4 regions of the Neobacillus sp. YIM B06451 genome follow, and region 1 is predicted to be linked to each of the others. Evidence: riboswitches for the same ligand, from Rfam matches in the RefSeq annotation. Region 1 holds a riboswitch; each other region holds the start of a gene.
What was found. Region 1 has a riboswitch for cyclic di-GMP ahead of RB160_RS05095 (hypothetical protein). Riboswitches for the same ligand answer to the same signal wherever they lie in the genome.
Positions count from the first base shown of each region.

Region 2: another riboswitch for cyclic di-GMP. It lies ahead of RB160_RS19810 (Ig-like domain-containing protein); the one in region 1 lies ahead of RB160_RS05095 (hypothetical protein).
Region 3: another riboswitch for cyclic di-GMP. It lies ahead of RB160_RS11885 (transglutaminase-like domain-containing protein); the one in region 1 lies ahead of RB160_RS05095 (hypothetical protein).
Region 4: another riboswitch for cyclic di-GMP. It lies ahead of RB160_RS23655 (PxKF domain-containing protein); the one in region 1 lies ahead of RB160_RS05095 (hypothetical protein).

Region 1 covers NZ_JAVFKJ010000002.1:112,067-119,547, forward strand. The annotation lists gene RB160_RS05090 (hypothetical protein) at 1-747, opposite strand, end outside; gene RB160_RS05095 (hypothetical protein) at 838-1,815, opposite strand; cyclic di-GMP riboswitch class I at 1,970-2,053, opposite strand; gene RB160_RS05100 (hypothetical protein) at 2,157-2,633, opposite strand; gene RB160_RS05105 (hypothetical protein) at 2,834-3,154, opposite strand; gene RB160_RS05110 (DUF4241 domain-containing protein) at 3,212-3,856, opposite strand; gene RB160_RS05115 (HEAT repeat domain-containing protein) at 4,017-4,445, opposite strand; gene RB160_RS05120 (PQQ-dependent sugar dehydrogenase) at 4,629-6,038, shown strand; gene RB160_RS05125 (bifunctional 2-keto-4-hydroxyglutarate aldolase/2-keto-3-deoxy-6-phosphogluconate aldolase) at 6,569-7,210, opposite strand; gene RB160_RS05130 (glucose-6-phosphate isomerase) at 7,224-7,481, opposite strand, start outside.
Region 2 covers NZ_JAVFKJ010000015.1:81,056-88,536, forward strand. The annotation lists gene RB160_RS19795 (S8 family serine peptidase) at 1-618, shown strand, start outside; gene RB160_RS19800 (hypothetical protein) at 900-1,355, shown strand; gene ybaK (Cys-tRNA(Pro) deacylase) at 1,418-1,900, shown strand; cyclic di-GMP riboswitch class II at 2,160-2,243, shown strand; gene RB160_RS19810 (Ig-like domain-containing protein) at 2,266-5,298, shown strand; gene RB160_RS19815 (HD domain-containing protein) at 5,333-5,869, opposite strand; gene RB160_RS19820 (PRK06851 family protein) at 6,298-7,398, shown strand; gene RB160_RS19825 (hypothetical protein) at 7,427-7,481, shown strand, end outside.
Region 3 covers NZ_JAVFKJ010000005.1:174,337-181,817, reverse strand. The annotation lists gene RB160_RS11895 (LPXTG cell wall anchor domain-containing protein) at 1-1,374, shown strand, start outside; gene RB160_RS11890 (class D sortase) at 1,601-2,374, shown strand; cyclic di-GMP riboswitch class I at 2,533-2,624, shown strand; gene RB160_RS11885 (transglutaminase-like domain-containing protein) at 2,640-3,455, shown strand; gene RB160_RS11880 (NADH-quinone oxidoreductase subunit A) at 3,980-4,354, shown strand; gene RB160_RS11875 (NuoB/complex I 20 kDa subunit family protein) at 4,345-4,857, shown strand; gene RB160_RS11870 (NADH-quinone oxidoreductase subunit C) at 5,113-6,570, shown strand; gene RB160_RS11865 (NADH-quinone oxidoreductase subunit D) at 6,574-7,481, shown strand, end outside.
Region 4 covers NZ_JAVFKJ010000026.1:8,747-16,227, forward strand. The annotation lists gene RB160_RS23630 (hypothetical protein) at 1-166, opposite strand, end outside; gene RB160_RS23635 (DJ-1/PfpI family protein) at 490-1,101, opposite strand; gene RB160_RS23640 (transcription initiation factor TFIIIB) at 1,249-1,455, opposite strand; gene RB160_RS23645 (Fe3+ hydroxamate ABC transporter substrate-binding protein) at 1,631-1,804, opposite strand; gene RB160_RS23650 (general stress protein) at 2,023-2,541, opposite strand; cyclic di-GMP riboswitch class II at 3,318-3,400, shown strand; gene RB160_RS23655 (PxKF domain-containing protein) at 3,421-4,932, shown strand; gene RB160_RS23660 (nucleoside transporter C-terminal domain-containing protein) at 5,282-5,569, opposite strand; gene RB160_RS23665 (ABC transporter permease) at 5,717-6,664, opposite strand; gene RB160_RS23670 (ABC transporter ATP-binding protein) at 6,671-7,481, opposite strand, start outside.

The DNA.
Region 1 (7,481 bases):
TCTTTCAGCCTCCGCTTTTGCTGATTTTTCCCGTTGTGCGGCTTTTTCAACTTCTAGTTCCGCGAACATTCTATCTAAAGTTTTCTGAAGATCATTCAATCCATCATTCGCATTTTTTAAAACTTGCATACTTGTGGTGCCTGCGGAAGGTGTATTTTTCGCAGCAATTTCAGCCCTCACCTTTTCCAATTCCGCTCTAGCCTGGGCATTTAATTCTGCTACCTGATTCTGTAAATAAGCAACCCTGCCAAAACCATTTCCAGCTGAGGATAAAGCAAACGCTGCACCTGAAGAAGTATCAATGGCAACGACATAGCCTTCCTTTGCTAATGTTTCGTTTACATTGACAACATAATTTGTATAGCTATTCATACTTTGCATTGTTTCAAGCCAACTAATTGGAGCAAAAATCACCGCATCAACATTCGTGCCATAAAAGATACCACTAACATTATCTGTAGCCATGTTTGCAAGTTGTGAAATAACCGTATCTGCACTTTGGTATCCAGTACCAATAGCTCCTATAGGTGTTAATGTATTGACAGAAATCATTACAAAAGCATAGCTTGCACTTGCAGAGATAAGACCTATTTTTATATACGGGCTTGCTAATTCCTTAGCCTTATCAGCCAGGCCTGTTTCCACTTTAACGACTTCCTCTTGCTTTTCAGCCGCAAATGCTGCAGGGGTAAATGTTGATAATCCTAAACTTAATGCGATGCCTATTGAAATAATTCCTCTCTTCATTTCTTCCCCTCCAATTAGTTTTTTTACACTAGGAGCAGTTTGCCTTTAGCCCCTTTAAATACTTGAATTAAACGTTAACTCTTTCGTATATTAATCCCCAACATCCCAATAGGAATCTGTACCGGTTAAATAGTCGTAATCCAAGCCGCTAAACATATAATTACCGGTTGCTTTAGAGATACTGATTAACGAACTGACTCCAAACCCTTTTGTTCTCGCAAGGGCTCCGTTTTGTCCATATAAGTGAATTTCAACGGAAGCCTCATATTGTATAAAAGCTCCCTTGTCTTTGAATTCAACAGACTCATCGAGGTACTTAATTTCGTAACTGCTGTAATCTCCGTAGGTAATTTCATCAAAAAGAACATTGTATATTTCAGGAGGGCTATCTTGATCAAAAAGGGGAGTCAGGATTTCCCATGCTTCTTCCTCCGTTTTAGCCAATTCAATACTCGTTACTTTATCGAATAAGCCCCTGCCAATTCTTAGCATCATTTCTTCATTTACATCTTCTAAATAAGCGAAAGTTCCCTGGTTGTCTGCATCACGATAACTGCCATCCTGCACCTGGGATTCTTCAAAAACTCTCCTTACCGACAAACCTAATGGTTTCCCCTTTACATCGGCGAATATCACTTTTATCGACTTAGGTTCACCTTCTTTTAAAATTTGAGGCTCATGTAAGTAACCTTGGTAAACTCCTTGTTCCGTCAGCAAATTAAATACGGGAATCATGTCCTTATAGCCTAAGTAAAGATTCGTATCCGTTATACCTTCTTGAAATCCTAAAAGAGTCCTTACTTCAAGTTGTAGGATAAGCAGGTCAGGATTTGTTTGCATTTCTGCTTTTTGTACGTTAATTCCTAAACAACAGCGGGGTTCCGCGCCAACTAGAAGTGGAATCTCAGTTAATGTTGAGTCCTTTTGAATAGCAGCTTCGGCAGAAAGTTTATCTAACTCCTGCCCTCCCTTTTTTTCACCATTGTTCGCATTTTGAACGCTATCACTGCAAGAAGCCAGCAATGAAACTATCAGGATTGTTAAAAATAAAAATTTAGCCCGTTTCATCAAAATTCTCCTCGTAAGTTAAAAGTATGCCAATCTGACTTAGTAGTAGAGTGGTAGCGATCATTTTCTTTTTTAAACCAGCCTCCTTATTATTTGGGAAAAACAAAAACCCAACAATTAATGAATTGTTGGGCTGCATGAAACAGAAACAAAGAAGTGCAGCCCGACGATCATAGCCAAATGCCTTAGACTCGTAGCTTTGCGTCCCACCCTTTCAGATGGTTTGCCCAAATATTATTTTAATTATTTTATTATAGTCTATTTTACCTATTATTAATAGGATTTTTTTACTATGTTTCTATTAATTTCTATTTACGGATTACTATGTCCCCCTGAACTTCTCAATCATTCGTAAACACAACCGAATAGACATTAAAAGGCTCAAACTCATCTTCGTCTTCCGCACCTTCTTCATCAACTTCTTCAATCGGTATTCCATCGTGGAAAGGAAATTTCAAAAATTCCTCAAGGATAATCTCCAAATTCTCGATAACCTTATACTTACGGCCAAACGGCAGGCTCTTATGAAAATCCGATATTAGATCGAACCGCAGCCTCGCTGATTGCCACTCAAACCATACATATAAAATCATATTATGATCACTGTTTTTAACAATCTGTTGTTTTCGATTGTTTTGAACTTGATGAAAAAACGAAAGTAAATCTTCAGTTGCAAACTCGCTTGCCAAATCTTTTCCCAAAGAAATTGACAAAGTATTTTGGGCTATTTCATCATTCAAATCGTCAATAGATTCTCCGATAAACAACGTATCCTCAATAATTTCTTCCAACTCTTTTACGAACTCTTCTTTATTCATCGTTTCCTCCTAAACCATTCAGCTCTTTTGTGGAAAAATCGGCCCATACCACAAGCAAACTGTTCAACCGGCAGACATCAAATACCTAACGTTCACCTTCCCCGGTACACGCCAGCGACGGACAATATGCTTCCATCCCAACCCCGAGACCCCACCTTAAAAGTAGATCCCAACAAATTAAAATAAAAGTTATCCAAACACTAGAATGTCAAGTTTCCATTTTTCCATTCAGATAAGGTTACAGTAGCACTTAAACCGATACCTGGTCTTCGAACATTCTCCAATTGTTTAAGAGTTCTTTCTGCCTGAGCAGTTGCGACATTTAATAAGTACCTGGCAGTCCATATCCTTACATGCAGCGAATCATTTTCTAATAAAGGAATCAGCTCATGCAATCTATCTTGTTCCTTCAATATTAAGTAATTTTTGTGAATGTAATGGACAGCTCTATTAGCATATTTGATCTTTCCTTCTTCTAGCGCAGTATCATATTTTTTGCATTCATTTTCAAATTCAATCACGGCATTACTCTCCAAAATTCCACCCCTTTTTTCAGGTAATCAGATTCACTGGATAGCTTAGCTTATAAGAAAGTCAGTTATTAAACAAACTATGTCTCCATTTTCATCCATTCCCCAAAAACTTGGATAATTGCCATCTCCCCATCCACTTGAAAACATTGCAATGCTTGCTTTGTCTTTAATTGTTGTTACTATCCAACTTCTTGTAGCTTTGTATGCTTTATCAAACTCGTCTTCTAAATCGAGATAAAGCTCATAACCTGGATCCTCATCTTGCGGTTCATTTTCATAAGAAAGAAAAGTATTCTTAGTTTCTATATCCATGAAACAGCCTGTTCCAGAGTCCACTCCATAACCAAAATATTCGTCATCATCTTCCAACTCATTTATATTCTGTCCTGGTTGCAATGCCATCTCCCAAGCAGAAACTTTGTTATTGCTGAATTTAATCATTGCAAAAGCAATCCGTTCATCTTTACTTTCATATCGAATAATGCTAAATAGGACTGGATATTTTCCTGGGGTAACTTGTTTTGTAAAAGGCTCATCATCCATTCCAGTAAAAGGATCACAAGCTACGATTCGTCCACTCATCAGTTCTATTTCACCAATTTTTTTACAAAACATTTCCCTTTCTTCTGACATCGCTCGTTTTTCTCCATCATGAAACAACAAAAATGCAGGGTTCATTTTATACACCATTTAGCCCGCCTCTCAAAAACTTTTAATCTTTTTTCGAAAATTTCATTCCTCATTCAGGAGTTCAGTAATCAACTTGATTTTATTTATCAATTCTCGTTTTAATTCATATAAATCAGTAAAGACCAGTTAGACTACTACACTACGTTAAAAACCCCATACTTCATTCAACTTCAAAAGCCACCTGTGCCCTTCTCCTAACATATTCATCTTCGTCATGTAAAAATTGCTTGAGAAGAGTTTGTTTCTCTTCATTATTTACATGTATTTCGCCAAGTCCATATGCAATTTGCCAGCGGGCATCCGGGTCCGGGAACCTTACTGCTTGTTTAGCAATGTATAAGAACTGTTTTGGATTTTCTATTAATGCATCAATAATAATTTCGCACTCATTGTCTCTCGCTAAAATATATAGAAATTCATTAAGAAGCCCTTTATTCCACTTTTCAACAGGGGTTTCCTTAATTAACCTATTAACAAAGAGATAGATTTTTTCCCAATCCGGATACTCCGTTTCCCACTCCCCAAAGGATTTATCTGCCGTGGCAGCCCAATTCCTAAATCTTTCAATCTCTGAAAGCAATTCAATCATACTTTCCCCCCTGTTCGCTAAAGCTCCATCATTAATTGAGAAAATTATATATAGAAGAAACTCGCACTCCTTTAAGAAGTAAAACGCGAGATCCGCCCCCGCGCCCCCCTATTCCAGTACTAACGCACCAGTCCTCTCCATATTCTTATTATAAGGAAACAATTAGAAAGGGAGGTGAATTTTTTGGTAAATATTAGGGTTGGATTGCAGCCGATTGTACGGAATGTAAATTTACCGACTGTGTTGAAAACAGCATTCCTCCCGGGGGACTCCGTTGAACGATTATTCATCGCCACCCAGGTGGGGGAGATTTTTTACATAGGAGACGGTGGGTTAAGGACGTTTTTGGACATTCGCCCGCGTATTATAAAGCTGGGCTATGCGGGTGGCGGATATGACGAACGGGGGTTGGTGGGGCTCGCGTTTCATCCTCAATTTCCCACCAACGGCCTCTTTTATCTTCATTATTCAGCAGCTGGAACACAAGGACCCGGCGCACTTACTGAAGAATTTAAGCCCGACCCATGCAATCCGGGGACGTTAAACCTAAGATGGACAAACAGAGAAGCGCGCTTTGACCATATCGATACCGTCGAGGAATGGATGCTGCCATCCAATGGCCTACCCCAAAAACGGCGCACTTTACTGAACATACGGAGGCCATTTTTTAATCATAATGGCGTTAACAGCCTGAACTTTTCGCCTGAAACAGGCAAGCTGGTTTTAACAACAGGTGATGGCGGTTCAGGCTATGATCCATTCAATCTCGCCCAGGACGACATGGAAATGGCTGGCAAAATAATTGAAATCGATGTAAGCATAAACACGAATCTCAATAATCCTCCCATCGTCACACGTTTTAATGAACTTCCCCGCCCTATCCAGGAAACACTGGCCGTGATTGCCAAAGGAGTCCGGAATATACCAGGCATTTCATATCAGCGGATCCAGCAGCGGTTCACGAAATATGTGGGAATCGTCGGACAGGATTTCGCGGAGTCCATTTTCTCATTCGTTCAATTTCAGCCAATCCCGGTTACTCAGTTGGTTGAGGCCGCCCAAACAACCGCTGAAATTGGACAAAAAAGGTTAATTGACTTTGGCTGGCGCGGTTGGGAAGGCGCATTTCCCACCCCGGCTATAAGGAGCTGTCCCGGAAATCCGGCTGCAGCTACACATGCATTTGCCTATTACAACGACGCAGTAAAAACGTCCGAGACACGCATTCCGCCTTTCGTCACTTATCTCCACAGCGATAACCGCCCTGGTAAGTTCGGAGGGACAGCCCTCACTGGCGTGCAAGCCTACATGGGAACTGCCATTCCCGCCTTAACCGGAGGCGTCATATTCACCGACCTTGCCCGCAAGGAATCCTCCCCTGTCCGAGGGGTTTTAGCTTATTCCAGCGCAAGAACCGACCGGAAACTGAATGATTATACTGTCATAGAAACTGATAATCCTTTTGGCTCCCAATCCGCCTACTATGTCAGCCTCGGAACCAACCAGAACCAAACCCGGCTCTATCTAGGGGCTTATGGCTCGATGAGAGTAACCGACTTTAACCGAGGCACTGTTTTTGAAATTTTACCTTGAAGCGAGGGACCGAACTTAAAGCAAACAAAAAAACGCCCCCGTTAAAACTGCTCCAGCGGCAGCAACGGGGGCTTCAATCATTAATCAAGTTGGGATTATGATATATTTACACCGTCATTGTCACCCAACAGGATTTGAGTGACTTCCTTTTGGGAGTTTGGCAGGACAATGTCACTCAACGGGATTTGAGTGACAACCAAACCGGACATTCACCGTCGGTTGTCAAGAATCGCGAGCTTGCGTGACAACTAAACAGGATTTTCACTCTTGGTTGTCACGAATCCAGAACTTGCGTGACAACTAAACAGGATTTTCGCACTCGGTTGTCACGAATCAAGAACTTGCGTGACAACCGAACCGGATTTTCCTCCTTGGTTGTCACTAATCGCTATCACCATGGCTCAAAAACAGTCTCTCGCTCAAAAAAAAAGTATGCTCCAAGGGGTACGCCAAACCACCACCCCATAAGAAAGCATACTTTTCAAATTAACCGAAGCATGAGGGAAACCTCCTCATGCTTCCAATTATTTTCACGCACGTGCACTTTTAATTTTTTCAACAAACTGCTGGGCCAATGTGGTGATGGATTGATAATCCCCTGTTTTGGCGCCTGCTGTAAGACTGCTTCCAGCACCTACAGCAACGGCCCCTGCTTTGATCCACTGATCGACATTGTCGATGCTTACGCCGCCTGTTGGCATGAGATTTGCCTGTGGCAGTGGGCCTTTGATCGATTTAATGATGTTTGGACCGAAAGCTTCTCCCGGGAAAACTTTTAAAATATCAGCACCGAGTTCCATTCCTTTGACAACGTCCTTAATCGTCATGACACCCGGCATATATGGAATTTGATACCGATTGCAAAGCTTCAGTGTTTCTTCATCCAAATACGGGCTGACCACATATTCCGCTCCGGAAAGCATGGCAATCCTTGCTGTTTCGGAGTCCAGAACCGTTCCTGCGCCGATAATGATTTCATTTTGATATTCTTTTGCCAGCTCTTCGATGACCTTAGTCGCGCCTGGAACAGTGTAGGTAATTTCAATCGCGGCTGCTCCGCCTTTTAGGCAGGCGTCGGTAATTCTTTTCGCTTCATCGGCATCATTCGCCCGGACAACGACAACTAAGCCGGATTCTGTTATTTTGTTTAGAACTTTCCACTTTTTACTCATTTCCACATACCCCTTACGCTTTCCATTTTGGATTATCAATGACTTCAGGTTTGCCATCTATCTCTACTACAAGCTTTCTATATCCTTTTGTTTCAATGGTGCCATAATCATGGCCGGCATCGGCACGGAAAGTAAAGAACGTTACTAGCGGTTCATTACCCAGGTTAATGCTGCGGTGGGCATAACGTGGTGGAACATAGACAGCCTTTCCAGGGGAGAACTCCTGGATATCCCAATCCCCTTCTGGATTTTCCATCATCATTGCACCCTT
Region 2 (7,481 bases), on a different contig from region 1:
GGCCACGCGGCATCTTCAGCAATCCAAATGGCTGTCAATGAAAGGCTCATGGATGGCTATTCCGATGGCACCTTCAAGCCTGACCAATATTTGCTGAGAAAAGAATTGGCCCGTTATCTAGTAATGGGAGCAGGAATTCGCCAAAACCTTGCCGGTTCAGCGAAGGATACAGCCGCAGCGGATCTTCCATACGCGCTTGCTGTGCTAGCGAAAGGTGCCGCAATCAAGGATGGCAAAATAACGCAAAAGGGCGTCATGCGCCTCGATTCAGCTGGAAACTTCAATCCAAACGGAACTTTGATCAAGGCTGAACTCGCCTACACGCTTGTCCAGGCTCTCGGATTACAGCAAATGGCGCTCGACCACACTGGTGATGTTACCGTTCTATACAACAATGACCGGATCAAGCTTAAAGACAATGCATCAATTCCGGCAGAGCTAAAGGGATATGTACAGGTGGCGCTTGATTTGAATATCCTAAATGCAGCATTTAGCGTAAAACAGGGGCCTTATGACCTGTTACCGACTGTCGAAGCAGTTTTCGAACCTGGCAAAAAGGTAACCCGCGCCGACTACGCAGTTGCGTCATCACGCTGGTTCCAAGCATGGTTCCAATAAGGCACACCTAAACAAAAAGAGGAGCACTTCGCTCCTCTTTTTCATGTAAAGATCTTTTTTTAGGATTTAACAAAGGGTGCCAAGAGTGGCAATTATTCAAGAAAGCATGCGCCGTCTCTATTGCTTCACTAGAAAAATGGCTCATGCCACACTAAAGAAAAGAGACAGTAGGTACTTAAGAGCTAGGCCAAGCGCTTTTTGGAAAAATAGGCATTAAGGAGGATTTTCTTCTCCATGTCCATAGGAGTATACTGGTCTCCATTATGTAAAAAGGGGCGGAAATGTTGCTGGAAAACTATAAAGAGATACTGACTCCGCTTCTCCTCAAGTCCGGGAGCAAGGCACAAATCAAGCTGGAAGGGCACCATCCCGAATCCAGGCTTGCAGGCGGAAAATACTCATTATCAACTCATACCATCACGCTATATATTGAAGAAATTAAGGAGCAGTGCATCCAGATATTTGGATCAATCGCGAACCTGGATCTTTATATTGCAGTTGTTTTCGCCCATGAACTTGGGCATGCGGAAGATAGGGCACTTGGGATATTGGCGGAACGGCTTGAAATGGCAACAACTGAAACCGAGCGGGCACGGCTGTCATTTTTAATCGAAAAAAGGGCCTGGAACTACGCTGAGAGGCTCCTTCAAGGGACAGATCGGAAGTTTACGAAAAAAATCATCTTCCAATCGCTGCGCCATTATTATGAACAAATCGAGCTGCAGCACGGAGCTTGAATTTTTCAAGCGGAAGGCATAGGCTATTCCTATCTGGTTGTACGGTGAAAGGAAGGATAGGCATGGCTGTTTCAAAAACAAATGCAATGCGGCTGCTCGATTCGAAAAAAGCCGAGTACGCCATGTTGTCATATGAAGTAAGCGATGGCAAGGTAGACGGCGTGTCGGTTGCGGAGAAAATCGGCAAGCCGAAGGAAATGGTTTTCAAAACGCTCGTCACCCAGGGCGCATCAAAGAATATTTATGTTTTCGTCATTCCGGTTGAGGCTGAACTTGACATGAAAAAGGCTGCAAAGGCCGCCGGGGAAAAGAAAGTAGAAATGGTCCCCGTAAAGGATATTCAAAAACTGACCGGCTATATCCGGGGCGGCTGTTCGCCAATCGGGATGAAAAAGCTATACAAGACATTTATTGACAGCAGCGCGGAACATCTGGACTGGATGATTGTCAGCGGGGGGAAGATTGGAGTCCAAATTGAACTCCCGCCCGAAATTTTAATAGATGTTATAGATGCCGAGATAGCGGACCTATCTGGGCAGGGGTAAAAAGGCGCATGACAAAATGCGTCTTTTTTCTATGAAAATCCCATTTTTACTTCAAAGCAGAGCATATGAGAGCGAGGTTTGCTTTTTGTTCACAATTTTGTCAAATTTGTATCCCCTGATTTTTTCTCCTTCGACAATTTCCATTTAATTTCCACAGATTATTCCTATATCCGCCCCGAGATTTGACTAACGGTTTGTGTTTAATTTGGGTGGTTTGGCGATTTATAATCTAGCTATCGTGTTGGAAAAGCCATGGAAATCACCAAAGGGAAGCGAAGAAGGAACGCCTTTATGTGGACACTTGGGCGATCCGGAGCTAGTAGTGTAACCGGCCCTCTAAAAAATCATCTTTTGGAGGAAAAACAGTGAAGAAGAACAGCATCGCGAAAAAATGGGGTTCAACACTTTTGGCAACAACGTTAATCATGAACGCAAGCCCAATGGCGCTTGCCGCTCCCGCCGCACAACCAAATGAGAAAACCTTCACAACTGGCAGGACGGAAATGAATAAAATGACAGGGACAATCAATCTGAATCCAATTCCTGCTCGGAAGGATAATGGAAACACAGTTCTATTAAGCGGAACAGTAGTCATTGATGGGCCAAAGCTAGAGCTTAAAGTGAATGATAAAAATGTAAACGCCAAGATTACAAAAATCGGTGATACCGTATGGACTTTTGAATATGTCCATACACTCAAACCGGAAAATGTAGAAGACAAGAAAGACGAGCTAATTATCATTGGTGCTTATACAGTTTACCCAAATGGCAAAACAGCAGGACAAATTCATACAAATGCGGAACCGGCAAAAGTCACGGTAGACTTAACTCCGCCGAATATTTCTTTCAATGACTATAACACTGATTGGACAAACCAAAGCATTACTGTATTTGCCTCGATGAATGAACCAGGCACACTGAATCCAAAAAGCCATACCTTTGATGAAAATGGCAGCTTCACTTTCATTGCCACTGATTTAGCGGGAAATGTTAATGAGAAAACTGTTGCAATTTCCAACATTGATAAGGTAGCTCCTACTGCGGAGGTAGAATATTCAACGACATCGCCAATCAATACAGATGTAGTGGCCACTATCGTAGCAAGTGAAACCGTAACGTATAAGAACATTGATCAACTCCCTGATTATGTAGAATTTGATAAGGAAGCTAAGACCTTTGCTTTCTCTGAAAATGGGAGCTTTGAATTAAAGTTTATTGATAGAGCCGGAAATCCAGGTTCTGTCCTGGTTAAAGTGGAAAATATCGATAAGGAAGCCCCGGTCGGTTCACTCACCTACTCTACTAATGAATGGACCAACCAAGATGTAACGGCAACGCTGAAATTCACTAAGCCAGTTAAAGAGATTAATGGTTTACCGAACAATGTCTCTTTTAATCAAGTAGATAAGTTAACTTACGCACTTACTTTTACAGAAAACCAGGAAGTAAATCTCAATTTTAAGGATGAAGCAGGAAATACCGGCGATGTGAAAGTTAACGTCTCAAATATCGACAAAGTGGCTCCAACCGCGATAGTAAGCTATTCAAATGAAGACCTTACAAACCAGGATGTCGTTGTAACAATTGAACCAAGTGAGGAAGTAACAATCCTTAACAAAGAGGGTTCCTTAAGCAAAACGTTTACAGAAAATGGCGAGTATGAATTCCTTTTTGTGGATAGGGCTGGGAACACGGGTACAGCTAAAGTTATCGTAAGTAACATTGACAAAATTGCTCCGATAATTACAATCAGTGATTTTTCGACTGAATGGACGAACCAGGATATAACTGTAACTGCGAGCATGAATGAAAAAGGGACGCTAAACGTGGAAGGCTATACTTTCAAAGAAAATGGCAGCTTTGAGTTTGTCGCGACCGACCTTGCCGGGAATGTTACAAGGCACACTGTCCAAATCACAAACATTGATAAAGACGCTCCTGTAATCACTGCATTACCCTACAATTCAGACTGGACAAACCAGGACATAACGGTAGAAGTTTCAGTGGATGAAGGCAGCCTTAACAAACAGAGCCATACGTTCACTGAAAACGGCAGTTTCACATTCATTGCCACAGACCGTGCCGGAAATATTACAGAGAAAACAGTAACCATTGAAAACATTGATAAGGTTGCTCCTGAAATAATAGTTGAAGATTATGTTGCTAGTCCAACAAACAAGGACATTACCGTAAACGTCAGCATGAATGAGCCTGGCACATTAAACCAGGAAAGCTATACATTTGAAGAAAATGGCGAGTTCGAGTTCATTGCGACCGACCGTGCCGGAAATGAAACGAAGAAGAAAATAGCCATAACTAACATTGACAAGGTTGCTCCAGTCATTACTGTATTTAGCTATAATACCTCGCCAACCAATAAAGATGTTGTCGTGAGAGCCGAAACAAATGAAGGAACATTGAATACAACAAGCCATACATTCACGGAAAACGGATCTTTTGATTTTATTGCAACTGATGCAGCAGGCAATACAAAGGTAGAAACCATTAAAATCACTAATATCGACAAAGTGGCTCCTGTCATTACATTAAATCCATATAACCAGGATCCGACCAACCAAGATGTTACTGTGACAGTAACAACCAATGAGGGGACACTGAACGCTTCTTCCCACACCTTCACACAAAATGGTGAATTTAAATTTGTCGCTACTGATGCAGCCGGAAACGTAACTACAGTAACGGTAACTATATCTACTATCGATAAAACTCCGCCAACTGTAAGTAATGTCATCAATGGATTTGCTTATAATCGAAATGTAACGCCTACCTTCAGCGAAGGAACCGCGACGATTAACGGAAAACCACATAATTCGGACTCGGAGATATCAGCTGAAGGCAACTATACGTTGGTAGTAACTGACGCGGTTGGGAATGCCACGACTGTGAAATTCACAATCGATAAAACCGCACCGGTCGTGAGCGGAGTATTGAATAATCAATATACCAAAGAAGATGTTATACCGACATTTAACGAAGGTACTGCTACTTTGAATGGTAAAACATTTGTATCTGGAACCCCTGTATCCAGCGAAGGAGTTTACACTCTAGTCGTGAGGGATGCGGCAGGAAATGAAACTAAAGTGTCATTTACAATCGATAAGACAGCTCCGAGCTTAACAGGTGTAAATGCGGCAAATGACAACAATGGCAAAAACGCAAAAACAACGGTGTCTGGATCTGCCGAGCCAGTCGCGACTATTAATGTATATGTAGTAGGAAGCGGAAATAAGTTAGAGTTAGTCGGCAATGGTACGGTAGGGTCAAATGGCAGCTTTAATTTTGTACTAACCACTTCCAAAGCGAAAGACACTGAATTGATTGTCATGGCATTTGATAGAGCAAACAATTCATCAGAGGTAAAAGTTAAAATTAAGTAAAGATTTTACAAACCAATAACCCTGTCCAATCCCTTTAAAGGTTCTGGCCAGGGTTTTCTTTTTCCAAAATGTCATCAATCATCTTATCTAGGCGGATGATACTTTTCATCGCGCGGTCGTATTCGATTTTGCGGTAGTGGTGCATGCCGCCTTCTTCTTCGTCTTTTTCGTCGGCGAGTTTGACGATTTCCTGCATCGGCGTCCGGACGATGTCGTTGGTGGGTAGGAAGGAATCGGTATGGAAGAGGATGGCAAGTGCGATCGTTTTTGCTTTGACCGGATTTTCTCCGAGCCGGATCAGCAGCTTGTGGGCGCGCTCTGCCCCCTTGATTGCATGGATATCATTTTTCCGGTACAGTTCGTAATCCCATTTTCCGTTCCTGTACCACGTGTAATGCCCCATATCATGCAAAAACCCCGCCTTTGCCGCGATATCGACATCCTGGCCCTGCTCCCGCGCAAGATTGAACGAATGGTAGGCGACGGCAATGGCATGGGCCATACCCGAGCGGTTCAGGAATTTTTGGGCAATCCGGTGTTTAAAAATGTTTTCAAGTGTTACATCCCTCATAGTCCACCTCCGCTTTAAGCAATACTATCATTTTTTCCCCATATATGAAGAAAAAGACTCCCAAATTGGAGTCCCTTTCCCTAAAGATAGGATAGCATTTTTTCACTTTGAGAATGGTCCAGCTTCAGCGCCTAGCCCCCTAAGCCGGTTCCCTCCGGAGGGTAGGGCATCTACGGGCCCATCTTTAGCTTGAAGGGGCTAATCAATGCGCTTCGGCTTTTCTTGCCATCTATATCAACCGCCTTTTTGGCGGAGGAGTAACACGCTTGGTATTACTATTCCCGCGATGTACCGGTTTAAACGTGTTGCGAAATTTGTTGGAACAAGGCCAAGCCTATTTTTTACACTGGGCATTCACCTAACTGAGGGAGGTGCATATGATAGTGGTTGAAACAATCCATTTGTCTGAAAAAAAGGGGTGTGTTCATGTGGCGGGCAGGATCAGGAACTACTTTGCCGGGGGCAATACCGCAAGGGGGTTTTACAGTTTATATGCATCGAATCTGCAGGGGCTTGACTGGCTGTTCATCCTGAAGGGAGGGCCCGGTACCGGCAAGTCCTCATTGATGAAAACGATTGGCAGGGAATGGCATGAACGTGGCTATGACATAGAATATTTGCATTGTTCTTCCGACAATAAATCAATTGATGGGGTCATTATCCCTGCCTTGAAAATTGGCATTGTAGACGGAACCCACCCCCATGTCATTGAACCGACGGCCCCTGGTGCGATTGAGGAATATGTCAACCTCGGCGAAGCCTGGGATTCCGGGGCTCTTCACAGGGAAAAAGAAACGATCCTGAAGCTGAATAAACGCATAGCCGAGGCGTTCAAACAGGCTTATGACACGTTCAAGGAAGCGCTGGCAGTCCATGATGAATGGGAATTGATTTACATCCAAAGCATGGATTTTGAAAAAGCGGATGGGTTGACAGAGAAGCTGATTGAGCAGTTTTTCGGAAAAATGAAGCTGAACAAAACTAGCGAGATTCGGCACCGATTTCTTGGGGCTGCTACGCCAAAGGGAGCCGTGGACTTCGTTCCCAACCTGACAGAGGATATCCAGAAGCGGTATTTTATTAAAGGCAGGCCGGGGAGCGGCAAATCGACAATGTTGAAAAAGCTGGCGAAAACCGGCGAGGAACGGGGGCTTGATGTCGAGATTTATCACTGCGGGTTTGATCCACACAGCCTTGACATGGTCATTTTCCGGGAACTTGGAATAGCCATTTTTGATAGCACCGCACCACATGAATACTTTCCAAACCGCGGCGGGGACGAAATCATTGATATGTACGAATTGTTGTTTCCGAAGGGTACGGATGAAATTTTTGAAGATCGAATCGCGGAAATAGCCGGAAGATACAAAGCAAAGATGAGGGAAGCCACCTCTCATCTCGCAAAGGCAAAGGAACTACATGACGAGCTTGAGGAAATTTATATAGCCGCGATGGATTTTAAAAAAGTGGAAGCCATCCGCGATAGGATTGCCAGCCAAATAAGGGAAGTGGCAAGAGAAAAGGTATAAAGTTAAATAACTCGGAGGAGGAGTATGAATGGAAGACAACAAGAATGAGTTTTTGTATGGCCCAGTGCCCTATCAGGAAGTAG
Region 3 (7,481 bases), on a different contig from region 1:
GAAAATATCGCCGGCGTGAAGCTGCAAAACGGGGATACAACCAAAACGTACTTGTTGTCTCACGCAAATGTTACGGAAGAATCAATAAACGGCACAATCACAATAAAAATCAATTGCGGACAGGACCAGCCTCCAGTTGTGCCTGCCATTACCAAAATCAAGGTAGTGATTGAAGGCTGTATCGGACCGGTCGAGAAGGCTGTTCTTGTATTGAAGAATGGAACAGAAGTAGATTTCAATTCGGATACCCTCGATCTTTTGCTGAATCTGGGCATCAATGACATTGAAGGCTTCAAGCTGACAGTGTACGGCGAGGTAAAAATGATCAAACTGGCCGATTTGGCAGCTAACCTGGTCACATTAAAAGATGGGCTTTTAACCGTCAAGCTTGACTGCGACCTTGCGGAAGGCGGCAATGCTTTTACGAAAATTAAGCTTGATCTTTCAAACTGTATCGGAACTATCACAAAGACGGTTGTAGTTTTGAAAAATGGTACAAAAATTGAGGTACAGAACAATTCAATCGATCTCAAAGCTGCTCTGGCGATTGACTTAATCGATAAGATTGAACTGACAGTAAATGGAGAAGTAAAAACGTTCAAGTTATCAGATTTACCTGATGCATCCAAAATAGTTGCGGAAGGATTACTAACAATAAAGCTCGATTGCCCTGCGGCTCCGCCAGCGGACAACGGTGGTGGTGGAACAACCCCTCCTGGAGACAATAGCGGCGGTGGCGGCGGTACGACTCCACCAGCTCCACCAGTAATTGTTATCCCGGAAAACCCAACACCGGGCGGTCCAATCGTTGAGGCAAAAGAACTTGCATGGATTAAACTTTTGGCCAGTGGATGTGTAAACATCGGCGCCAACGGAAAAATCCTTTTGAATAATGGCCAAGCCATTAACTTCACATTCGGGGAAAATGGCGCCATTGTGGACGTAAACCTGGATATGAGTGAGATCAATGGTATTGAAGTCCTGTTGAACGGAACACCGACAATTTTCACAATGGACAAGCTCCAGTCAACTAAACAGGACCAAATTTTGAATGTAGTTATCCAATGTGAATCTTTAACCCCACCTCCACTACCTGCTGACCCAGGCACTGGCGGCGGAACTGACCCTGGCACCGGCGGCGGAACCGACCCTGGAACAGTGGTCGATCCTGAAGACCCTGCAACAGGCGGGGAAAGCGATGAAAATCCTCCTGTAAATATTGGCGACAATGAAACACCAGGAGGAAATGTAGGCGGATTTGACGGTTCGCTTCCGCAAACTGGTGAGTCCAGTCCGATGCCATACTACTTCATTGGCATGCTGCTTGCGATTGCTGGATTTGGGATACTGCGCGCAGGCAAAGTGCGAAGCTAAATAACATGGGAGGGAGGAGGATAAACTCCTCCCTCTATTTTTAAAGATATGAATGATTAAAATATGTCTAGCTCCAGCGTCCAGCGCCTAGTGTACTTCGGTCCCCTCGCTACGATAAGTCAACATCGATTCACTTACGTTCATCGTGTTTCCTTTATCTCCATCGGGGCCCTCCAGTCCATACGGCGCTAAACGGACGCTTACGCTTTTCTATAAGGAGTTGCAAATGAAAAAGACGGCTGCAATTTTACTGATTTTAATAGGGTGCGGATTTCTCTTGTTTCCGGTGTCCAGCAGAATGTACAGTGAATATATGCAGGAAAAACTTCTTAAGGAATGGGAGCCTTCAGGCCAAGCTTCGGCAGCTGCTGGGAGTTCCGCTGCTGAACATTATCGTGGCCTTGATGAAGTTTTTTCAGCGGGACAAGATTTTGGCGTAGTTTCTTCAGCAGGCTCGGATGATGAATCAGAAGAACAAGAAACCGGGAAAAAGAGTGAGCCGCAACAGGAAGGCCAAAATGGAACCACGGTTCAATCCTTAAATAAAACATTGCCAACCCAAAATACTTCCTCCGGGAAAAAGAAACAGCAAGCATCTTCTCAGGTTATGGCTGTTTTGCAAATCAAAAAAATCGGTTTAAAAATACCAGTCCTTGAGGGAGCTACCATGAAGAACATGAAAAAAGGGGCAGGCCTCATAACAGGGACAGCACTGCCAGGCCAACCGGGAAATAGCGCGATTGCGGCACACCGAAGCCGCGGGTACGGGCATATGTTCAACAGGCTGAATGAAATGGTGAAAGGCGATACGATTGTCATTAAAGACAAAAACAAGACGTATACCTACAAGGTATATAAAATAAAGGTTGTTAAGCCGACAGATACTTCGGTTCTAAATGCAATCCCGCAAAAGCGGATTCTTACCCTCGTTACTTGCACCCCCATTAAAACAGCTACCCACAGGCTGATCGTCCAGGCGGAATTAATAGAAAGCAAGTAATGCCACCCTTTTTCAACAAGGTGGCATTTTTCTGTTTTTCACCTACTTTTCGGTTGTTGGGTTACAATTCCTGACAAATTCTTGAACTTTTTAAAAAACATGTAGAAAATTTTGTAAGTTTGAACTATACTACTACTATATTAATAGTAAAAACTTTTCAACGACAACGGCAAACCTATTGAAAAATAGGGACGCAAAGCCATAGGGCCTCAGTCTTTTCCATGAAAAGAGTGGCAGCCTGGCTACCGAAAGGAGAGTTATTTTTTTGCGTAAAATTTTTGTGTGCCTTTGTTTTATAGTACTTTTAATCCCCGCATATTCAATTTCCGCTCCGTCTGAAAAGGCTACAGCCAATGCGGTGGCACAGCCGGTTGATACAAGCTTGATTGCAAGTGGGGTAATCGGAGTCAAGTATAGCAGCCAGGTAGGGAAAAGGGTAAAGGTTGCGATTGAGAAATCCGGGAACGTCTATTATTATGACCTTCCAAACGATGGTACTATCAATTATCTTCCCCTTCAAATGAAAAATGGCAGCTACAATGTCAGTGTCTACGAGCAGATTAAAGGAACCAGCTACCTTCCTGTCCATCAAACTGCCGTACAGCTGTCGCTCGAGGATCTCAACCAGGTTTACCTGCAATCCGTCCAAAACGTTCACTGGAATAAATCAATGAAGCCGATTAAAAAGGCAGCTGAGTTGACTTCGAAACTTAAGAGAAACGAAGATAAGGTAAAAGCCATTCATAGCTATATTGTAAAAAATGTAAAATATGATTCTCAAAAACTTAAAACGGTCCAGCCCGGATACATTCCAAGTATCGAAGCTACATTCGAGGAGAATAAAGGAATCTGCTATGATTATTCCTCCTTATTTGCCGCCATGCTTAGAAGCCAAGGCATTCCCGCAAAAGTTGCAATGGGATATACGCCTGGGGTCAAGGGATACCATGCCTGGAATGAAGTCTATATAAAGGAATTGAATAAATGGGTGGTTATCGATACAACGGTCGATGCCAGCTCAAAAAAAGCGTCGCCCATTTATAAAAAGAATTCCCTGTATAGTAAGGAAAAAGAATATTGAGCAAAATTGCCCGCCTAAATGTGCGATGAAAAGCAGTTCAGGCGGGCTTTTGTGTCCATAATTTGTCAATCAACCCCTAATTCCTTTTGAATAAAGGGTTGGAAGGAATGAATCAATTTATATAGAATAAAATGGAATGTATATTGGAGGAAGGTGGATAGGGGCAAGCGCACTTTTCGACATTTTTTTGAAAAAAGCTAAAGTATGGGAAAAAATGTTGCGTACGTTGACAAACCTCACTGACAGCCGAATTTGCGACATGTAAAGTGTAGGGGCGGACACATTCGTATTTGTTGCCGGGATGCGAAAAAAAGCATCCATTATAGCATGTTTGCCTTGTATCCAAGCGATATTTTCCCAAGTATTCTTTCAAAATAGGAGGGAATGGATTGAATTTTTTAGGGAAGGAAGGGGGAGCCTCTTTTTGCCAATGGGCTTGTCGACACAGAAATCTAACAATGCTATAATGAATTCGGTTACAAATTTCATTAGTTTGAAAATTTTACAACATTGGAGGGATGGGCATGGAATACTTGAATTTATATCAGAATAACTATCTGATAGTTTTTGTGTTTCTATGTCTGGGGGTTTTACTGCCGGTAGTGGCATTGTTTCTGGGTAAGCTTCTGCGTCCGTATAAGCCAAGCGATGCGAAGTATACAACATATGAAAGCGGTATTGAACCGTTTCACGATTCCCGTGTACAATTCAATGTCCGCTATTATATTTTTGCCCTGATGTTTGTTATTTTCGATGTCGAAACGGTGTTTTTATACCCGTGGGCTGTAGCTTATCAAAAGCTCGGGATATTTGCATTGATCGAAATGCTTATTTTCGTATTGATGCTTGTGCTCGGGCTTGTTTATGCATGGAAAAAGAAGGTGTTAAAATGGATTTAAAATTGGATGGTATCTCACCTCAGGAAATGGAAGAAATGAGAAGGAATGTGTTTTTGACAACGCTTGAGCAGGTTAAGGCATGGGCGAGGAGCAACTCCCTTTATCCGATGACTTTCGGGCTTGCCTGCTGCGCGATTGAAATGATGGGCAGCGGTTCCTCACATTACGACCTGGACAGGTTTGGATCGTTTTTCCGTACCTCGCCAAGGCAATCCGACTGCATGATTGTTTCGGGAACGGTTACAAAGAAAATGGCGCCAATTGTCCGCCGGCTCTACGACCAGATGCCAGAGCCTAAATGGGTGATTGCTATGGGTTCATGTGCTACTGCGGGAGGGCCGTATATAAAATCCTATTCGGTTGTAAAAGGCGTAGACCAAATTGTCCCGGTTGATGTCTATATCCCGGGCTGCCCGCCGAATCCAGCAGCGTTGATCTATGGAATCAACAAACTTCGAGAAAAGATTCGCTACGAGGCGAAGACGGGGAAGAAGGTGATCTAACCGATGAGCGGGGAGAAAGATCTGGAGCAATTAAAGAAAGAAGCGGTTGAAAAAGCAAAGGCAGCCGCGGCAGCAAAAAGGGCAGCAAGGGCAGCTCAAGCCGAGGGAAAATCCGCGCAAACCGATAAACCGGCTGATGCAGGCTCCGAGTCTGGCGTCACTCAAAATTCCATAAAAGAAAATGCGGTTGGGGAAGCTACTGAAAAGGGAAATCCCGAATCAACACCCCAACAATCAGCGGAAGATAGCACTGATATGAAAGCGGTTGCGAATCCGGCTGAATCCACCTCTTCGGATGAAAAAGCGAAAGCTGCGGCTGCCGCGAAGGCAAAGGCCGCAGCAGCAGCGAAAGCAAAAGCAGCCGCACTCGCGAAGAAATCAGGAGAGGGCGCACCTGAAGCAGGCGGGGACGATGAAAAAGCGAAAGCAGCAGCCGCCGCGAAGGCAAAGGCAGCGGCAGCAGCAAAAGCGAAGGCAGCTGCGCTAGCGAAGAAATCAGGAGAAGGCGCACCTGAAGCAGGCGGGGACGATGAGAAAGCGAAAGCAATCGCCGCCGCACAGGCAAAGGCAGCCGCAGCCGCGAAAGCGACGGCAGCCGCGCTTGAAAAGCAATCGGGAGAAGGCGCACCTGAAGCAGGCGGGGACGATGAAAAAGCGAAAGCAGCAGCCGCCGCGAAGGCAAAGGCAGCGGCAGCAGCAAAAGCGAAGGCAGCTGCGCTAGCGAAGAAAGCAGGAGACGGCGCACCTGAAGCAGGCGGGGACGATGAGAAAGCGAAAGCAATCGCCGCCGCAAAGGCAAAGGCAGCCGCAGCCGCGAAAGCGAAGGCAGCCGCGCTTGAAAAGCAATCGGGAGAAGGCGCACCTGAAGCAGGCGGGGACGATGAGAAAGCGAAAGCAATCGCCGCCGCAAAGGCAAAGGCAGCCGCAGCCGCGAAAGCTAAGGCAGCCGCGCTTGCTAAGCAATCGGGAGAAGGCGCAGCTGAAGCAGGCGGGGACGATGAAAAAGCGAAAGCAGCAGCCGCCGCGAAGGCAAAGGCAGCGGCAGCAGCAAAAGCGAAGGCAGCGGCGCTAGCGAAGCAATCCGGAGAAGGCGCACCTGAAGCAGGCGGGGACGATGAGAAAGCGAAAGCCATCGCAGCCGCCAAAGCAAAAGCAGCCGCAGCAGCCAAAGCAAGAGCCGCCGCTTCAGCCAAGGACGGTGGGGAAGCAGAAACGGAAGCACCGGCAGCTCCATCACCGAATCAGCCTTATCTTAATAAATATGTAAAAGTCATTGAGGAGCATCTTGGGAAAGACGTCCTTGAAGATTACTATATTAATAAACTTTCAAAAGATGTACCGACGCTGGTCGCCAAACCTGAAACCTACTATAAAGTGGCCCAGTTCCTCAAATTTAATGAACAACTTGGGTTTGATTATTTATCCGAGCTGCATGCAAGCGATTTTGAAACCCATTTGGAACTATATGTGCATTTATTCTCATATAAAAACAGGCAATCTGTAGCCCTGAAAGTAAAGATTGACCGTAACGCGCCAACAATTGAATCCCTGCAGCCGCTTTGGGCTGGAGCAGATTGGCCTGAATGCGAGGCTTATGATTTACTTGGCATTACATTCACAGGGCATCCGCATTTACATCGAATCCTGCTGGGAGAGGATTGGGTTGGCCATCCACTTAGAAAAGACTACGAGCAATACGACGTGGAGGTATAACCAATGATACGTACAGAAGAAATGCTGCTAAACGTAGGACCGCAGCACCCGAGTACCCATGGGGTGTTCCGCCTTGTCGTCAAGATTGATGGGGAGACCATTACGCACGCCCAGCCGGTAATTGGCTATCTGCACCGAGGTACCGAAAAAATCGCTGAAAATCTTCAATACACACAAATCATCCCTTATACGGACCGGATGGATTATATCTCATCGATGACGAACAATTATGTCATCTGCCATGCCGTCGAAACGATGATGGGCATCCAGGTTCCGGAACGCGCCGAATACCTGCGGGTTATCGCGATGGAATTGAACCGGGTCGCAAGCCACCTTGTCTGGTGGGGAACTTATTTATTGGATATGGGGGCAGTCAGCCCGTTCCTTTATGCCTTCCGGGAAAGGGAAATGATTATCAACATGCTGAATGAGCTGTCAGGTGCGAGGCTGACCTTCAACTACATGCGCGTTGGCGGGGTAAAATGGGACGCGCCGGAGGGCTGGATCGAAAAGGTCCAGGATTTTATCCCTTATATGAGGGAGCAGCTTAAAGGCTATCACCAGCTTGTCACCGGGAATGAAATCTTCATGAACCGGGTTAAAGGAGTTGGCCGCTATACAAAGGAAGAGGCTATCCAGTATTCGCTGACAGGGCCAAACCTTAGGTGTACCGGCGTTAAATTCGACCTGAGAAAAGACGAGCCATACTCCATCTATGACAGGTTCAAATTTGACGTAATCACAGAGGAAGGCGGGGATTGCTGGTCCCGTTACCATGTAAGGATTCGTGAAATCGAGGAATCACTTAAAATTTTGGAGCAGGCATGCGAACAATTTCCTGAAGGCGGGGAAATCCTTGCCAAAGTCCCGAAAATCATCAAGGCGCCAAAAGGAGAAGCGTATGTGCGGAT
Region 4 (7,481 bases), on a different contig from region 1:
TAACCCATTGAAAAAATTTGTTACCAGGCTTATATACTTCACCCGAAGTATCTTGCAACAAACCATAAGATGCCAAAATGATTGAAAAAACCAACATAGTGGCAAAAGTCGTTATTAATTTTCTTTTGATGAAACTTCCTATTCCAGTTTCAATATTCTCCTCCAATCTTAACCCTCCTTTTCATAATCTTATCTTTATTTATTCATCTTAAAATAAAATATCCTTCATTTTCTTTTCTTCTAACTCCAATTATTTTAATAGCTTTTTATTGTTCCGTTTTTTCATGGCCCATCTTTACTTTCACCCTAAATTTATATTTAGGGATAGTTTGTCCAAGTCAGTTACAAAAATCCTTATTCAATATTACTGCACCTTTAGCTTAATAAGGAATTCAATAAAAAGGTGCCTTAATCCTTCTTGGATCAAAGCACCCGTTTGTTCAATAAGAAAAAGACTTCTATCTTTATTGAACCCCTTATATTTTCAACTTAATCTAATTCAATTGTATGAGCAGTTCGTTTTGCCGTCTCTTCGCCGAATAATTTGCTAACCACATGTAACGCCATTTGAATTCCTGCGGAAATACCTGCTGAAGTAATAACATTTCCTTCATCTACATACTTAACTCCTCTAATAACTTCTACTTCTGGGAAACTTCTTTCTAACAAATTTAAAGCTACCCGATTTGTAGTCGCTTTTTTTCCGTTAAGAATTCCAGCTTGGGCTAAGAAAAATGCTCCAGTACACACAGATGCTACTATTTTGTCTTTGTAATTTTCAATCCAAGTTATTATTTCTTTATTACTCTCTACTAACTTTAATGCTTTTAATGGACCACCAGGAACAATAATGATGTCAAATGTTGGTGCATCAGAAAAACTATAATCAGGCTTTACTTTTAACCCGTTATGTACCGTTATTTGCTTTCCATCATGAGAAACTGTACTTACCATAAAAGGTTTATCCTCTAAATTGTTAGAGAAGAGTTTTTTTACATCATTATCATTATAAGTAGTTAAGTTAAAAACTTCATAAGGACCAGTAAAATCTAAAGCATCTACATAATCAAATAACAGGATACCTACATTAAATTTGAGCATTTATTACCCCTCCTCAAAATTACTATACCCCCCTATAGTATAAATAGCAATTATTAATTTTTCTTATTAAACAAAACTGCCCGTTTGTTCAATAAGGATTTCAACAAAAAGGTGCCTTAATCCTTCTAGATCAAAGCACCCGTTAGCTTAGTAAAGTGTCCCCTTAAATTTATTTGGCTTGGTTACATAAGCTTCAATTATAAATCCACATTCCGTACAAATGATGTATTCAACTTCCGACCCAGTACTCACTTTAGTGAATGGATATATAACTCCAGTTCCACTGTGCTTACCTTTTCCTAGCTCTTTTCCGCCACATTTCGGACATTCATTTACTTGTGCCGATTGTTTCATTTAAAAATCTCCTTTATTTATATTTTATTTGAATTCTATATTCCGTTAATCGAGTTATATAAACCTCTGCATTTTATGTACGAATTAGAAATTTTAAAGTTCAACTATTAATCAATCCTGCCCCGTTAGTGAAACAAAAAAGAAGTTGCCATAACAGCTGTCTTTTTTTAGTTGTTCACTTGATGTTTTGATGAAAGTAATCTTCACATATGAAACTTCCTTCGTTTTTTAAATACGCTTTTATTTCAGTCATCCCTTTAAGCTTTGGATAACGCACTTTTATAAAAACAACCTCGTCTCCCTTGATTTCCTTACCACATTTAGTACACTTAGGATCTTCTCCAAACATTTATATCACCTCTAATTAAATCTTGTTTTTATTCTTATTACGTATTTTTTATACGATTTTTCTTCATTACAGGAATGGCTGCCCCGTATGTTCTATAAGGAATTCAACAAAAAAGGCCGTTAATCCTTCCTGGATCAACGCACCCTTTAGCAATAAGAAAACACACCCTCCAATAAGGTCTCTATTTTTCAAGAAGTAATTCAATTTATTATGTTCATTTATGCAATACGCTTAAAATCTTTACTTAAAGAAGACCGTTTTAATTTCTTTGTTTTTATTAAATATCTAATATCAGATAAATTATCATAGGACAATTGGATGTAGAAGTAATTAATAAATTCGAGTATAGCGAAAATATAAATAAATCCGCTGATCAGCAATCCATTAATTGGTAGACTGGGATATTTAACAAGTATATCGATAACAAATAAAATGATAGAAAAAATTATTATACTTACGTTTATTGCTTTCAATTTCCACAACAGTCTAACAGTTTTGATTGGAGTTATAGATTTATTTTCAGTAATTAGACACTTCCATTTGGAATGCCAATAATAAGTTCCTTGCATAAGGATAAACTCCAATAAGAAAAAGGAAATCCAAAAAGAAAGCAGTGAAAATAATTGCAGTTCAGGATATGTGTAATTAATATAGAAACTAAGAGGTAGGAACAATATTATTGCAAATCTTTCCCCTGTATATAAATATTTTAACCTACTTTCTAATACACTTTTCATAGTCAGATCCTTTCTAGTAATGTTCGCCTTCCCAATCCTATTATATATGTTTAATCGAATAAAAGTTTTCATCAACCTTTCTTATTCAACTAAACTGCCCTTATGTTGAATAAGATTTGCTTTATTTTTAACATAAATAACCAAAAACCTAATTTCTATTTTTAACAAACCATCACATAGTAATTAGCATACGAATTCCCAAGTTGGCAATAACTTCGGTCACTCTGCTAAAAGGGGTGCGAATTCGAGTGCTAAAACGCCATAAAACGTACAAAAATCCCTTATATATCAATAAAAAGATGGAGTCCAATTCAGTTGCGAATTGGACTGCTAATTTGTGTGCGAATTAAGTTTTTGTACTCGAACCCGTTACATTTTTGAGCAGGGTTTCTTTTTTATGGATTAGTTTTTTGCTATTGGCAGCGAGCTGTGTCAGCTGTCCGTCGAATTGTTGGATACTGACCTTTATGTATTGTCGCCAGCCGGTTTCTTATTGCAACTAAACTATCGAATGAAGCAAAACGAAACCATGAAATCTGAATCGGAATTAGATGATTTTAGGATAAATTGGTGATTTTTGTTGGAATTTATTTGAAGTTTGTCGAAGGGAAGTTAAACCAATCAACTATTGTTTAAATTATAATAAAACTGGAAAGAGACGATGTATCAATATTTAAGTGGCCACGAAAATATGATCCGTCATCGTCACAAATAAGGTTGAAATGAGTGGAAATTTGTATGACTTATCCAGTTGGATTATCGACTCAACCAACCAAATTTTTGGGGAAGCATTGAAGTGTAGCCTTAATTTGGACACTTGGGCTGCATGGAGCTACTAGTGTAACCGGCCCTCTTAAAAATATTTTTTAAGGGGAGAAAATGATGAAAAAAACTGGCTTCAGAAATGTGTTAAGCAAAAAAGCACTAAGCGCGGTCACTGTACTTGCTATTTCCGGACTTATTCCAACAAGTTTTGCGATTGCTGGGGAACTAGAAATTAAAGCGGAATTAGTCGCTTCATCAACTGATGTATCTGTTGAACAAGGGGCATCCAAGAGCTTCAAACTTTCAGTAAAATCGGATGGGAACATGACGGACGCTTATGTTACTGTCCCTACAAGGTTTGTTATTAGCGCAAGCGGTACTTTTACCCAAGAAAACCTAACTAAGGTACACCTGTATGCCAAAGATATGGAGGTTAAGGTAGACGCAGAAGTTCAAGTAGACCCTAACTTACAGCCTGGAAACTACACATTTACCTTCAAAAAAAATGAGGTAAAAATTGAAAATACAAATCAAACAGGAGCAAAGCTAGATAATGAAAAAGACGACCTCATTACTTTTGTTGTAACTAAAAAGCAAGTAACTGATACGACAGCTCCAGTTGTCACTGCGACTCCTGACAGACCTGCAAATGCTAAGGGCTGGTATAACGAGGATGTGACCGTAACTTTCACCGCTGCCGATGAGGAAGGTGGCTCTGATCTGGACGAGAGCTCGGTTTCTGCACCTGTTACAGTTTCTGAAGATGGTAGACATACTGTTACTGGGTATGCTAGAGATAAAGCCGAAAACGAGGGTTCTAAAAGTATTACGATTAATCTAGATAAAACAGCTCCAACCATTTCGGGATCTGCTGACCGAGAGGCAAATGAACATGGCTGGTATAATGATGATGTAACTGTTAGCTTTTCAGCAAGCGATGAAACCTCAGGAGTAGCAGACTATACGAAGGAAGTGTTACTGTCTGAAGGTGTGAATCGATCAGCAGAAGGTACTGCAATCGATAATGCCGGTAACTCAAGTTCTGCAATAGTTTCGGGCATTAATATTGATAAAAGGAAGCCAGTTATTACTGTTGAAGATGGTGGCACTTACACACTAAATCAAGTTGTGACTTGGTCAGCAACCGATACATTGTCCGGACTTGCAGACGAAGATAAAACTGGAACAATCGATACGTCTAAGGTTGGACCGCAAACGGATACAATAACTGTCACGGACAAGGCTGGAAATACTACAGAGGTGACGATAAGCTATACCGTTGTTTACAATTTTGGCGGGGTTCTTCAGCCAATCAAGGATGGTTCAATATTTAAAGCGGGCAGCACCGTTCCGGTTAAATTCCAATTAACTGACGCCCAAGGTAAGTTTATTTCAACTGCCAATGCAACTATTCATTATGCAAAAAGCAGTAACCAAGTCTTCGGGGATAACCTTGAAGCGGTATCAACTAGCGCGGCTACTTCCGGAAACAACTTTAGATATGATTCATCCTCAAATCAATATGTATTTAACTTGAGTACAAAAGGTTTAACTGCAGGTACTTACCAACTTACAATTACGCTTGATGACGGAACAAAGCAAAAAGTTGTTATTGGACTGAAATAATCTCATTCTCATGGAGGCTGACCAAAAAGATCGTTTAACGACGACTCTTTTGGGCGGCCTCTTTTTTCATTCGTGTGGAACAAGTTGTGCGTCGGTCAGCTACTTGTTGGCTGCTGACTTAGTGCGTTGTCGCCAGCCGTTTAACGGCTGGCTTTTTCCAAAACAATAATAACCCCCTTCAGCAATCACTTGCCGAAGAGGGTGAATTTCTTCATTATTATAGGAACAATCCTACGATCGTACCTGTTAGGACTGAGCCTAGTGTTGCGACGAATAATACTTTTAATCCAACTTTGGCCAGTCGGCTTGCCTGTTCTCGGTTGATGGCCTGTACGGTTCCGAGGACAATTCAGTTGGAAGAGAAATTAGCGAAAGAAACGAGGAATGCTGAGACGATCCCGACGGTTTTCGGGCTCATTTCAGGAATGATTTTCATGAAATCAAGCATGGCGACGAATTCATTGGCAGCTACCGTTCCCATGATGGAGCCGGATCTGAAAATCTCTGATGCCGGGATTCCCATTATGAAATCGACTGGGGCAAAGACATAACCGATAATTTCCTGGAATGTCATGCCTACCAAGTTCTCTAAAACAAAACTGATCATTGCCAGCAATCCAATGTACGTAATGAGCATCGCCGACAATTAATGCTGTTTTTCCTCCGATTAATGCACCGTTCCCGATTGAATCGAACAGTGATTTCTCGGGGATCATTTCTTTAATTTCAATTTCTTCATCTTCCGCTTTTCTTTTGAATACCGGGTGTTACTTTGCTGGAAATATTAAATGCTAACATCCCGTTTTTGGAAAATGGTAAATGTGAGTAACATGAAAATTACATAATAGACTGATAATGTTAGCAAGGAAATTGGCAGTGTAACATCCTCAAGAATTTTGTCTTGAAGCGCATACACAGTTAAATCCATGTGGGGAAAAATTAGGAATTTAGCCCACGTATATTTTTCTGCCAGCATGACAATCAGGCCGCCAAGAGTTGAAGAAAGGAACAAAACAAATATCCCGATTCCAACCGCCAAGGCCTGGCTTTTAAACAATGTAGACAGCATGAAGGATATTGTAATAAAAACCAAAAGGCTTGGCAGGTAATATAGGACCTTCAAGAAAAACTGCGGTCCAATTTCAGCTATTTTTCGCCCGCCTTCAAGTGTAAATTCGAAAAATTTGGCGGTGAACTCACCGGTGCCAAAGATAAGCGAGCCTGCAATATAACCTGAGACAATGAGAACAATAACAAGCAGTAACGAATAAATGACCGCTGAGAGATACTTTGACAAAAGGATTGCCCATCTTTCATGTGGCCTGATTAGCAGCTGTTTGATTGTCCCATCAGAAAACTCGGAGGATACAATGGCACTGCTGACGATTACAGCAAAAAGTGTAACAAGCGTAGTGATGCCATACACAGTCTGATTCATAAAATGCCAATTGCTCATTGCATTGGGATTAATATTCTCATCCAGATACTTTTGTTGTTGCTGTAAATCCGCCATCATCCATTCTTTTTCTTCTTCAGGTGCCGTTTTTAAATCCTGCTCCAATTGGTTCACACGGGCTTGTGTTTCCTCACGCCAATTTTTACTAGGTTCCTCTGTGAAATTTTTCTGAAGGATGCCACCAAGGACGACAGCAATTAAGATAATAACCATATAAATCCAACTGGATTTCTTTCCAAAAATCTTTCCTATCTCATTCTTAATTAACAAGGACACTATTCTTTACCTCCTGTTTCCCTTTGCAGTTAATTCGAGGAATCGATCTTCAAGTGAAGCGGTGACTTGGTTAATGGCATATACACTAATATCATTTGTGACTAATATCCTATTCGCTACGGCTATCTCTTCTTTTTCTAGGTTTATAGAAAATTGGTCTTCCCCTACTATCTTCATTTCATTTCCTAAATCGTTTTCCCTCAAAAGCTGCATGGCTGCTTCCAGGTTATTAACCACGAATAGAACAGTTTGTACGTTTTCACCTTCGTCATGGAGTTGATTAATTGAAGAAATATGAATCAATTTCCCCTGTTCAATAATGGCAAATCGATCACACATCAGCTGCATCTCAGACAATAAATGAGAGGATACGAGGACGGAAATGCCTTCTTTTGCAATGGACCTCAAATATTCCCGGAACTCTCGGATTCCCTGGGGATCGAGCCCATTCGTTGGTTCATCTAGGATTAATAATGATGGATTATGTAACAATGCCTGTGCGACGCCCAATCTTTGCCTCATCCCAAGTGAATAGGTCTTAACCTTCTGGTGGATGGCGTGTTCAATGCCGGCAAGCTTTATGACTTCTTGAATCCGCTCTTCGGTAACTTTGGTTTTCGCCATATTTGCATAGTGCTTTAGATTTTTATATCCGGTTAGGTATTTATAGAATTCTGGATTTTCAACAATTGCACCAATTTCACTCATCGATTCTTTAAATTGAGTGTCCAAATTAAAACCATTTACAATGACATTTCCTTTGGTACGCCCTATCAGGCTAACAATCATACGGATAATAGTCGTTTTCCCTGCTCCG